3 regions of the Streptomyces sp. MCA2 genome follow, and region 2 is predicted to be linked to each of the others. Evidence: riboswitches for the same ligand, from Rfam matches in the RefSeq annotation. Region 2 holds a riboswitch; each other region holds the start of a gene.
The links. A riboswitch is a leader RNA that binds a small molecule or an ion and turns the genes downstream of it on or off. The one in region 2 is predicted to bind thiamine pyrophosphate.

Region 1 (4,049 bases), on a different contig from region 2:
CCACCCACATCGGGCGCCCAGGCACACGGATCGCGTTCGCACACCCTCCCCGAGGGCGCAGCCAGCTGGCGAGCTCAGGTCATGCGGCGGCCGGCACGCGGATCTTCGCCTCCGCGTCATCCGCAGCGGCCGTGTCCAGGCTGACGCTCTTCGTGACGTTGTACGCGTCGCGGTCGAGGACGCCTTCACGAGAAGCGACAAGCAACGTGCATACAGATTGGCCGGCCACGTTGGTGGCCGTACGCATCATGTCCAGGATCGGGGCGACGGCCTCAGCAGACCGACGCCCCTCAGGGGGAGCCGGGCTTCACCCGCCGCGGGAAGAGCCCCACCGCTCCCCTCCCCCGCGTCAGGAGTCAGCCAGCGGCAGGTAAACGCGGTTGCCGGCCGCCGCGAACTCCTTGGACTTCTCCAGCATCCCCGCCTCGATCTCCTCAGGCGTCGAGCTCTCGTCACCACCGAACTGCTCTGTGATGCTTCTACTGATCTTCATCGAGCAGAACTTCGGGCCGCACATCGAGCAGAAGTGGGCCGTCTTCGCCGGCTCGGCGGGCAGCGTCGCGTCGTGGAAGGCGCGGGCCGTGTCCGGGTCGAGAGCCAGGTTGAACTGGTCCTCCCACCGGAACTCGAAGCGGGCGTCGGAGAGCGCGTCGTCCCATTCCTGGGCCCCCGGGTGCCCCTTGGCCAGATCGGCCGCATGAGCCGCGATCTTGTACGTGATGACGCCGGTCTTGACGTCATCACGGTCCGGCAGGCCCAGATGCTCCTTGGGCGTGACGTAGCAGAGCATGGCGGTGCCCCACCAGGCGATCATCGCGGCGCCGATACCGGAGGTGATGTGGTCGTAGGCGGGCGCGATGTCGGTGGTCAGCGGGCCGAGCGTGTAGAACGGGGCCTCCTCGCAGATCTCCTGCTGGAGGTCGATGTTCTCCTTGATCTTGTGCATCGGGACATGTCCCGGGCCCTCGATCATCGTCTGTACGCCGTGCCGCTTGGCGATGGTGTTCAGCTCGCCGAGCGTCCGCAGCTCCGCGAACTGCGCCTCGTCATTGGCGTCCGCGATGGAGCCGGGGCGCAGACCGTCACCGAGCGAGTAGGTGACGTCGTAGGAGGCGAGGATCTCGCAGAGCTCCTCGAAGTGCGTGTAGAGGAACGACTCCTGGTGGTGCGCCAGGCACCAGGCGGCCATGATGGATCCGCCGCGGGACACGATGCCGGTCTTGCGGCGGGCCGTGAGCGGGACGTATCGGAGCAGCACACCGGCGTGCACCGTCATGTAGTCGACGCCCTGTTCCGCCTGCTCGATGACGGTGTCCTTGTAGATCTCCCAGGTCAGCTCCTCGGCCTTGCCGTCGACCTTCTCCAGCGCCTGGTAGAGCGGGACGGTGCCGATGGGGACGGGGGAGTTGCGGAGCACCCATTCACGGGTGGTGTGGATATTGCGGCCGGTGGACAGATCCATGACCGTGTCGGCGCCCCAGCGGGTCGCCCAGGTCATCTTGTCCACCTCCTCCTCGATGGAGGAAGTGACCGCCGAATTACCGATGTTGGCGTTCACCTTCACCAGGAAGTTCTTGCCGATGATCATCGGCTCGATCTCCGGGTGGTTGATGTTGGACGGCAGCACCGCGCGGCCCGCCGCGATCTCGTCGCGTACGAACTCGGGCGTGACGTTCTCGCGGAGGGCGACGTACTCCATCTCCGCGGTGATCTCGCCGCGCTGCGCGTACGCGAGCTGGGTGACCGCGGCGCCGTCACGGCCGCGGCGCGGCTGGCGGGGGCGGCCCGGGAAGACCGCGTCAAGGTTCTTGAGTCCACCGCGCGGCGAGGTGTGCTTGAGGCCGTCGTCCTCCGGCCGCATGGGGCGGCCCGAGTACTCCTCGGTGTCGCCGCGGGCAATGATCCAGTTCTCCCGCAGCGGCGCCAGACCGCGGCGGACGTCGGTATCGATGTGAGGGTCGGTGTACGGCCCCGACGTGTCGTAGAGCGTCACGTCCTTGCCGTTGGTGAGGTGCACCCGCCGGACCGGGACCCGGAGGTCCGCGCGCGATCCGGAGACATAGCCCTTGTGCCAGCCGATCTGCGGCTCACTGCCGCCGCCGGCACCGTTTCCGTTTTCGGGCGTGCGTGCATCCTGCAGAGTCATGAGACCCAACTCCCTACGCCGGCATTACCCGGTAACAGGTTCGGCGGTCGACGCAGCGGCTTCCGTCCATGGGCGTTTCACGTGAAACGCCGCTGGGACGAAGGTCAGCGCCCTCTCAGCCCGGTGCTCCGAGCTCCCGCGATTGCAAAGGTGGCTCCACGGTAGCGGCCGATGTGGCGGGGTGAACAGGGGGCCCCACGAGTTCTTGCGATGATCGGGCGGTGAGCCCTCACGAGTCCCACCACCAGTCCGCCGTGCACTCCCACGCGCACGGCCATGGCCCTGCCACGCCGGTCTCCCGGCATCTGCGCAAGGTCATCGCCGCAGTGCTGATCCCCTTCGCGGCTGCGGTGGCGGTCGGTCTGGTCGTGCTGTGGCCAGGCGGCGCGCCCTCCCATAAGCCCTCCGGCGTCGGCTTCGACCAGCCCACGGAGCAGGCCAGAGTCATCAAAGTGGCGGAGGTGAACTGTGCGGATGTCCATGCCGAGCAGCAGCCCCAGCCGCCGTCTCCGACGGGACAGCCACCGACCGGGGGAGCAGCCAAGGGCAAGCCCTGCCAGCAGGCGACAATCAAGGTCACCACGGGAGAGAACACCGGGCGCACCTTCCAGACGGTGGTGACACCGGACGCGCTGCGCCACTACACCACCGGACAGGACGTGGTGGTGGCGTACTCCCCCAAGGCGCCGAAGGATCTCCAGTACTCGGTCAGCGATGTCGACCGATCGCTCCCGATGTGGGTGCTGGCCGGGATCTTCGCCCTCGCAGTGGTGATCGTCGGCCGACTGCGTGGAGTACTCGCACTGGTGGCCCTGGCCGCCAGCTTTGTGGTCCTGACGCTGTTCATCCTCCCGGCGATCCTTCAGGGCTCCAATCCGCTGCTGGTGGCGGTGATCGGCGGAAGCGCGATCATGCTGATCGCGCTCTACCTGTGCCATGGGCTGACGGCCCGTACGTCGGTGGCCGTGCTCGGCACCCTCGCCTCACTGCTGCTGATCGGGCTGCTCGGTTCGGTATTCATCAACTGGGCTCTACTGACCGGCAATACGGACGACACGACCGGGCTGGTGCACGGTCTGTACCCCGACATCGAGATCCGCGGTCTGCTGCTCGCGGGGATCATCATCGGGTCGTTGGGTGTGCTCGACGATGTGACGGTGACGCAGACCGCCGCGGTCTGGGAGCTCAAGGAGGCGGACCAGGCGGCCGGCTGGCGCAAGCTGTACGGCGCCGCGATGCGGATCGGCCGGGATCACATCGCCTCCGTCGTCAACACCCTGGTGCTGGCCTACGCGGGCGCCGCACTGCCGCTGCTTTTGCTGTTCTCGATCGCACAGAGCAGCGTCGGCACGGTCGCCACGAGCGAGGTGGTCGCGGAAGAGATCATCCGCACGCTCGTGGGCAGCATCGGACTGGTCGCCGCGGTGCCGCTGACGACGCTGCTGGCAGCGCTGGTCGTCTCGGCGGACCGGAAGGGCCTGGGCGGGCAGGAGAGCAACGGCGGGGCAGGAGCCGGACAGGGCCCCGGGGCGGATGCGGGGGCCAGCGTCGCTGCCGGCGCGCCGACAGGCACCGCGGAGGGCCGGCCCAGCCGACGCGGGGGACGAGGTAAGCGGCGTAAGCAGTGACGGGGGATAAGTGCGGCCCGTGGCAGGCGACTTCGGGCACGCGACGTGTCGCGTGCAGGGGCAGGGCACGGGTCGAGGGAGGGAGGCAGCGCAGCCTGGAAGGGCCACCACAGGTGCGCGGGTACGCGGGAGGACCGGCGTACCCGGTATGACGTCGGCGTGGACGGTCCGTCCGGCTCGGGGTCAGCCGGCCGGGGCCTCCGTGAGGATCTGGTCGAGTACGGCTTCCAGGGTGTCGCAGACCTCTTCCTTGCCGAGCGGTACGAGCCGGTCCG
Region 2 (4,049 bases):
TCGAGCTTGACCCAGTCCGTGCCGAGCGCTTCCCGGGCGAGCCGGGCGGTGAGCACCGCCTCGCCCGCGGTGAAGCAGCCCGCGGTGTTCGGCAGCACCTTGATCTTGTGCCGTTCCAGTACGGACAGCACCGAGCCCTGCACGGTCGGATCCAGCCGCCGCATGGCGACCGTGGTCAGCTCCGTACCGGAGGCGAGCAGCGCCCGCTCCAGGATGTCGAGGCTGGGCGCGCCGCCGGTCCCCATGATCAGACGGGACGTGAAGGTGGTGCCGGCGAGGGTGAGGGGGTCGGAGCCCGCGGCGAAGGCGCTGTCGGGTGTGGCGGGGGTCGTTCCCCGGAGGGTTGCGGTGTCGGTCATGTCTGCGGGTCAGCCTCCCTGGACCGCGGTGAGCACCTCGACGCGGTCGCCGTCGCCGAGCGGGGTGGTGGGCCACTGGGTGCGCGGCACCACGATTTCGTTGACCGCCGCGGCCACCCCGGCGGGCGCCTTGGACAAGGTCGCGACGAGCCGGTCGAGGGTGAGCCCGCCGGGGACCTCGCGGGCCTCGCCGTTGACGGACACCGAGACGGTCGGGGTGGGGGTGGCGGCGTTCATACGGCCTGCTCCTCTGGGGCACGGGTGCGCTCGGGCCCCGGGGTGGTGGGGGTGAAGCGCGCGGGGGAGAAGGGGCGGGCCTCTTCGGGGAGGAGGCCGGTGGCCAGCACCTCGGCCATCGCGTCACCGGTGACCGGCGTCAGCAGCACGCCGTTGCGGAAGTGGCCGGTGGCCAGATGGAAGCCGGGCAGCGCGGTCGGCCCGAGCAGGGGGGCGTTGTCGGGGGAGCCGGGGCGCAGCCCGGCGCAGGTCTCGACGAGCGGCAGCTCGGTGATGCCCGGGACCAGCTCGTGCGCGTCCCGCAGCAGCTCGTAGACCCCGCCCGCGGTCACGGTGGTGTCCCAGCCCAGCTCCTCGCTGGTGGCGCCGACGACCAGTTCGCCGTTCTCCCGAGGGACCAGGTAGAGGGGGCCGCCGCGTACGACGGCCCGTACGGTGCGCGAGAGGAAGGCCGGGCTGCCCGCGGGCATGTCCGGCATCCGGAGCCGCAGCACCTGGCCCTTGACCGGCCGTACCTGCGGCAGCACCTCGTCGGGCACTCCGGCGAGCCGGCCGCTGTGGCTGCCCGCGGCCAGGACGACCTGACCGGCCGGGACCCGTGTGCCGTCGGCGAGTTCGGCGCCGGAGGCGCGGCCGCCGTCGACCGTCAGCCGCACGGCGGCGCTGCGGTGGAAGACCACCCCGGAGCGCTCACAGGCGGTCAGCAGGGCGCTCGCCAGCCGGCGCGGATCGACCTGGTGGTCGCCGTCCACCCGCAGCCCGCCGCGCACCCCGGGGGCCAGCATCGGCTCCAGGCGGCGGCACTCACGTCCCGTGAGCCACTGCGAGTCCAGTCCGGAGCGGATCTGGAGGGCGTGCAGTTCGCGCAGGTGGGCGCGGTCGTCGGCGTCCAGCGCGACGGCCAGCGTGCCGCAGCGCCGATAGCCGATCCGCTGCCCGGCGGCCTCCTCCAGCTCCTCGGTGAAGCCGGGGTAGCGCCGCGCGGAGGCGAGATTGAGGCCCAGCAGGGTCTGCTCGCCGTAGTGGAGCTCGGTGACCGCGGCCAGCATCCCGGCCGCGACCCGGGCCGCGCCGCCTCCGGGCGCGGGGTCGGCCACGGCGGCACTCAGCCCGCGGACGGCCGCCCGCCAGGCGGTGACCAGGCCGATGATGCCGCCGCCGATGACGAGCACATCAGGGCTCCGCGGGGTGGGATTCGCTCGTGTGGCAGATGCCTGCATGGGTGTCCAGCCCCTCCCTTCGCCGGCATGACCCGGATCAGGTTCGTACGGTCGGAGGCCGGCCAGCCTCCCTCTCAGCCCGGTGCGTCCGGGCTCCCGCGAGTGCGTGTATCGCTCACCCTAATACGGTGCCGCGACGCGCCGTAAGGCAGCGCCCGGGCGCCGGTGGGCGGCGCCCGGGCCGAGCCGGCCGTGACGCTGTGTCAGAGATCTCGTTGCGCGCTGCTGCGAGCGGCGTCACAGACCGTCCTAGAGTGATCGGGTGAGCGAGCAGAGCAAGTCCTCCCAGGCCCCTGACCGCACGCCGCACGTGGTGATCGCCGGCGCGGGAATCGCGGGTGTGCAGACCGCGGTCGCCCTGCGCGAACAGGGCTGGCGCGGCGCGATCACGCTCCTCGGCGACGAGCCCCACCAGCCCTACGACCGTCCGCCGCTGTCCAAGGCGGTGCTGCTGGGCAAGGCCGAGGGCTCCACCTTCGACATCGACTTCGCCGGGCTCGGCATCGAACTCCACCTCAGCCGCCCGGTCACCGCCCTGGTGCCGGACGCCCACGTGATCGAGACGGCCGACGGCCCGGTCCCCTACGACTACGCGGTCCTCGCGACCGGCGCCGCCCCGATCGTGCTGCCCGGCAGCGAGGGGCTGCCCGGCATCCATCTGCTGCGCACCCTGGACGACGCCGAGCGGCTGCGGCCGGTGCTCGCCGCCCAGCACGAGATCGTGGTCGTCGGCGCCGGCTGGATCGGTGCCGAGTTCGCGACGGCGGCGCGCGAGGCGGGCTGCGCGGTCACCGTCGTCGAGGCCGCCGACCGCCCGCTGGCCGGTGCGCTGCCCGCCGAGGTCGCCGCCCACATGACCGGCTGGTACGCGGACGCCGGAGCCGAGCTGCGCACCCACGCGCGGGTCGCGTCCGTCACGGCGGGCGCGGTCACCCTCGCGGACGGCACGACGCTGCCCGCCGACGCGGTGGTCATCGGGATCGGGGCCCGGCCCGCGACCGGCTGGCTGGCCGGCTCGGGCATCGAGGTCTCGCCGCAGGACGGCTCCGTACTGGCCGACGAGCAGCTGCGCACCTCCGTGGCCGATGTCTACGCGGTCGGCGACTGCGCCTCCTTCCCGTCGGCCCGCTACGACACCCGCCTGCTGATCCACCACTGGGACAACGCCCTCCAGGGCCCCCGTACGGTCGCCGAGAACATCGCCCGCGGCGAGGCGGAAGGGGTGGTCTACGACCCCGTCCCCTACTTCTGGTCGGAGCAGTTCGGGCGGTTCGTGCAGTACGCGGGCCATCACGGGGACGCCGACGAACTGGTCTGGCGCGGCGATCCGACCGGTGCCGCCTGGTCGGTGATCTGGCTGCGGGAGGGGCGGCTCGTCGCGCTGCTGGCCGTGGGGCGGCCGCGGGATCTGGCCCAGGGGCGCAAGCTGATCGAGCGGGGCGTGGCGCTGGACCGGGAGCGGGCCGCGAACGCGTCCCTGCCGCTGAAGGCCGCGGCGCTGTAGCCCGGGCGGTCCCTGCCCGTCGGTCGCCCGGGGGGTCCGCCGTCACCCTCCGGTGTGAGGAAGCCCCTGATGGCGATGCCCGGCTACCGGCTGTCAGTGCGAGGTGGCAGGCTTGTCCTGTGACCGAGATTGACGCAAACATCGATGGACTCGTCCCCGCCTGGCTCACCCTCCCCGACATCGCCGAACAGTTCGGCGTCGAGGTGACGCGTGTGCGGCAGCTGGTCAAGGAGGGCCAGCTGATCGCGGTGCGCCGCGGCGAGAACAGGGCGCTGCATGTGCCCGCCGATTTCATCCAGGACGACAAGGTGGTCAAGGGCCTCGTCGGTACCCTCACCCTCCTCAAGGACGACGGCTTCACCGACGAGGAAATGCTGGAGTGGCTGTTCACCCCGGATGAGAGCCTGCCCGGCACGCCCGCCCAGGCGCTGCGCGAGAATCGCGGCACGGAGGTGAAGCGCCGGGCCCAGGCGCTCGCCGTCTGACACCTCTGGCGCGGCCCGCTCCCAGCAGGCGACCGCACCAGCATCCGTAACCGCATCCGCGGGGCGTACGGACCGGAAGGCCCGGCCCGTACGCCCCCGACCTGGGGGGAAGCCGCCCGATGACCACCGCACGCCCGGCCCTGTCCGACGCCCGGCTCTACCTCTGCACGGACGCCCGCCGGCGGCAGGGCGACCTCCCGCAGTTCCTGGACGCGGTGCTCGCCTCGGGCGTGGACATCGTCCA
Region 3 (4,049 bases), on a different contig from region 2:
ACCACGGCGTAGTTGAAGAAGACGTGCGCCAGCAGAATCGCCCACACCGAGGTGTCCAGGCGCAGGCCCCACAGCTCGTCCAGCAGCCCGCCACGCCCGACCAGTGCCAGGAAGGCCGAGCCGACGACGACGGTCGGCAGCACGAACGGCACGGCCACCACGGCCCGCAGCAGCTGTTTGCCGGGGAAGTCGAAGCGCGCGAAGACATAGGCGCCGGGCAGTGCGACCAGCAGCGTCAGCGCCGTGGACGCGGCCGCCTGCCAGACGGTGAACCACAGCACTTGAACGACATCCGGGTCGCCGAGCACCGCCCCGATCCGGGCGAGCTGCCACTGCCCGCCGTCCTTCAGCCCCCGCCCGACGATCGCCACGACCGGATAGGCGAAGAACAGCGCGAAGAAGGCGAGCGGCAGCGCCATCAGGCCGAGCCGCACCGCCGTTCCCCGCGCGGGCCGCCGGCTGCGGGTTACTTCAGAACGAGCGAGGACCACTGCTTGATCCACTGTTCGCGGTTCTTGGTGATCGTCTCCGGAGGCAGCGTCGTCGGCTCGTCGATCGTGGCGCCGTACTTGGTGAACAGCTCCGGCACCTTGGCGTCCTTGCGCGCCGGGTTGACGAACATCTTCAGCGGTACGTCCTCCTGGAACTCCTTGCTCACCAGGAAGTCCAGCAGCGCCTTGCCGCCCTTCGCGTTCTTCGCGCCCTTGAGCAGACCGCCGAACTCGATCTGGCGGAAGCAGGTGCCCGTGGCGACACCGGTGGGTGCCTCCTTGGGCGCGGGCTTCTTGCCGAGCACCTCGACCGGCGGGCTGGAGGCGTAGGAGACCACCAGCGGCTTGTCGCCCTTGCCCTTGCCGGCCGCGGAGCCCGAGAACCGCTCGTAGTAGGCCTGCTCCCAGCCGTCGACGACCTCGACGCCGTTGGCCTTGAGCTTCTTCCAGTAGTCCTGCCAGCCGTCCGGCCCGTACTTGGCGATGGTGCCGAGCTGGAAGGCGAGCCCCGGGGAGGAGGTGGCGGAGTTCTCCGTGACCAGCAGCCCCTTGTACCGGGGTTCGAGCAGATCGTCGAAGGTCTTCGGCGGCGCGGTCTTGTGCCGGGCGAAGTAGCCGCGGTCGTAGTTGACGCAGATGTCGCCGTAGTCGAGCGGGGTGACGCGGTGCTCGCCCTTGTCGAGCTGTAGCCCGGCCGGCACGTTCGCCAGCCCCTTGGCCTCGTACGGGCTGAAGACGCCCTCGTTCAGAGCGCGCGAGAGCAGCGTGTTGTCGATGCCGAAGAACACATCGCCCTGGGGGTTGCCCTTGGACAGGATCGCCTGGTTGACGGCCTTGCCGGCGTCCCCGCCCTTGAGGATCTTGACCTTGTAGCCGCTCTCCTTCTCGAAGGCGGCCAGGACCGACTTGGACACGTTGAACGAGTCATGGCTGACGAGCGTGACGGTCTTGGCGTCCGCCCCGCCGCCCGGCGTACCGCAGGCGGCGAGCGCGGCTATCCCGACCGCGGCGGCGACCGCCGAGACGGTGATCCTGCTGGTGATGCTCACTGGCTTCCTCCTGGCTGGCCAGGAAGAGACGCGGCCCCGCCCGGTGTCCGCGGCTCTCGACGTCGGAGGACGTACGGAGGCGAATCCGGGCGGGGCGCAACAGCATGAGTGACGACCGAACTTCCTACCCGGAATGACCCGGGCGAGGTTCAAGGGTCTGCGGGCACCGTAGGACTACGACGCTTCCGCACTCTCAGCGCTGTGGCGCTCCCCTGTCGGAATGTGCATTTGTTCGATCACACGGTACCAGCGGGCGGTCAGCGCTCCGAGGCTGCGAGCTGTCCGCAGGCGCCGTCGATCTCCTGGCCGCGGGTGTCACGAACGGTCACCGGAACCCCGTGCGCCTCGATGGCCTGGACGAACGCCTTCTCGTCCTCGGGGCGCGAGGCGGTCCACTTCGAGCCGGGCGTCGGATTCAGCGGAATCAGGTTCACATGGACCCGCTTGCCCTTCAGCAGCCGGCCCAGCAGGTCACCGCGCCACGCCTGGTCGTTGATGTCGCGGATCAGCGCGTACTCGATCGAAATCCGCCGCCCGGACTTCTCCGCGTACTCCCACGCCGCGTCCAGCACCTCACGCACCTTCCAGCGCGTGTTGACGGGCACCAGGGTGTCGCGCAGCTCGTCGTCGGGCGCATGCAGCGACACCGCCAGCCGGCACTTGAACCCTTCGTCGGCGAACCGCAGCATCGCCGGGACCAGTCCGACCGTCGAGACGGTGATGCCGCGCTGGGACAGCCCCAGCCCATCGGGCTCCGGGTCGGTCAGCCGACGGATCGCCCCGACCACCCGCTTGTAGTTGGCGAGCGGCTCGCCCATCCCCATGAAGACGATGTTGGACAGCCGCGCGGGCCCGCCCGGCACCTCGCCGTCGCGCAGCGCCCGCATCCCGTCGACGATCTGGTGCACGATCTCGGCGGTCGACAGGTTCCGGTCCAGTCCCGCCTGCCCCGTCGCGCAGAACGGGCAGTTCATTCCGCATCCGGCCTGCGAGGAGATGCACATGGTGACCCGGTCGGGGTAGCGCATCAGCACGGATTCGACGAGCGTGCCGTCGTGCAGCTTCCACAGGGTCTTGCGCGTGGTGTCGTCGTCACACGAGATGTGCCGCATGACCTTCATCAGATCCGGCAGCAGCTCGCTCGCCAGCTTCTCGCGCGCCGCCGCGGGGATGTCGGTCCACTGCGCCGGGTCGTGCGCATAACGGGCGAAGTAGTGCTGCGACAGCTGCTTGGCGCGAAACGGCTTCTCCCCGATCGCGGCCACCGCTTCGCGACGCTCGACGGGGCTGAGATCGGCAAGGTGCCGCGGGGGCTTCTTGGCCCCGCGCGGCGCGACGAAAGTGAGTTCTCCGGGTGCAGGCATGGTCCGTCCAGTGTGGCAGATCGTTTACGGGGGCCCAGGTCCGAGTGGCGAGGGGCCCGTCACCCACTGCGGCCTTCTCCCCTTCGCGGTCCGCCTCGTACGGCCCACGGACGGCCGGACTACCAGCATGACCTCGTCAACTCGCACCCAGCTGGTGGTGCGTCCGCAGCCTCGCGGGACCCATGGGAACGGGGTGAGAAGTGACCGCCGACGGAGATCTCAGCTTGGTTGCGTTAGCAGGCGTGTTAGGGACAGCCCGCTCACCAGGCGCATACTGCTGCTAATGACAAAGCCTGCCGTAGCCCGGCGCCACCTGCCGTCCAGCCCCTTCAAGCCCCCGGTCACGCGCCCTCCCAAGCAGTTCGCGATGGGCGACCGGGTCACACACGATGAGCACGGCCTCGGCCGGGTCATCGGCATCGAGGATGAGGTCGCGGTACTTGTCGACTTCGGTTCGGTGCAGGCACGGATCATGAGTCCGTTCAGCAAATTGGCCAAGCTCTGAGAACCCCGCGCCGTTCGGCGCCGCCGCCTGCCCAGCCACGACGGCGGGGCCCCTAGCCGAGCCCGCACGCTGCGCCAAGTCACATCCCGGCAGCAGCCGCTCCCCCACGCCCCTCTCCGGAGCGTCCGGCCCCTTCAGGCTGCCGCCTCCCTGACAACGAAGGAACGGCGCCCCACCACCGCCGGCCCTTCTCACCCGTCGACCTCGCCCGGCCCCGTCGCCCCCCTCCCGCCGCTGGCCCTTCAACCGCGCCACGGCGATGACCGCCGACGGGCACGCCCGTGTCACGTGAGCCACTCAGGGACGCCGCGCCTTCCACGCCCGCGTCGCTCGTTCCGGACATCAAGGAACGCATGCGATCTTCGGAGAGGGGGACAGCCGAACGGGACTGCTGTGCGTCGGCCCGAAGGGCGACAGGCCACGCCGGAACACCTTCCATGACACGTGGACGTCGGCTCTCAAGGGGGCCGGGGCCAAGGGAGTCCCTTTCCACGATCTGCGGCACACAGGCCACAGCCTGGCCGCGACCGGCGGAGCCACCACCCCCGAGACGCGCGAAGAGGGGCCTGCCCCATCGTGCGGCAGACCCCTCACGGGCATCGGAAGGCCCGTCATACGCACCGTAGCGGCCGGCGGGACA

Region 1: it holds a riboswitch for thiamine pyrophosphate, as region 2 does, so the genes downstream of both, thiC (phosphomethylpyrimidine synthase ThiC) here and thiO (glycine oxidase ThiO) in region 2, are expected to answer to the same signal.
Region 3: it holds a riboswitch for thiamine pyrophosphate, as region 2 does, so the genes downstream of both, M8I34_RS37330 (thiamine ABC transporter substrate-binding protein) here and thiO (glycine oxidase ThiO) in region 2, are expected to answer to the same signal.

What each region holds. Positions count from the first base shown of each region.
Region 1 is NZ_JAMJFM010000001.1:100,872-104,920, forward strand. It holds gene M8I34_RS00450 (hypothetical protein) at 80-247, opposite strand; gene thiC (phosphomethylpyrimidine synthase ThiC) at 350-2,146, opposite strand; TPP riboswitch at 2,140-2,296, opposite strand; gene M8I34_RS00460 (YibE/F family protein) at 2,368-3,774, shown strand; gene M8I34_RS00465 (SsgA family sporulation/cell division regulator) at 3,958-4,049, opposite strand, start outside.
Region 2 is NZ_JAMJFM010000070.1:28,629-32,677, forward strand. It holds gene M8I34_RS37050 (thiazole synthase) at 1-245, opposite strand, end outside; gene thiS (sulfur carrier protein ThiS) at 369-596, opposite strand; gene thiO (glycine oxidase ThiO) at 593-1,816, opposite strand; TPP riboswitch at 1,814-1,926, opposite strand; gene M8I34_RS37065 (FAD-dependent oxidoreductase) at 2,079-3,320, shown strand; gene M8I34_RS37070 (Rv2175c family DNA-binding protein) at 3,440-3,805, shown strand; gene thiE (thiamine phosphate synthase) at 3,925-4,049, shown strand, end outside.
Region 3 is NZ_JAMJFM010000072.1:6,792-10,840, reverse strand. It holds gene M8I34_RS37335 (ABC transporter permease) at 1-434, opposite strand, end outside; gene M8I34_RS37330 (thiamine ABC transporter substrate-binding protein) at 467-1,540, opposite strand; TPP riboswitch at 1,644-1,764, opposite strand; gene rlmN (23S rRNA (adenine(2503)-C(2))-methyltransferase RlmN) at 1,798-2,904, opposite strand; gene M8I34_RS37320 (CarD family transcriptional regulator) at 3,188-3,409, shown strand.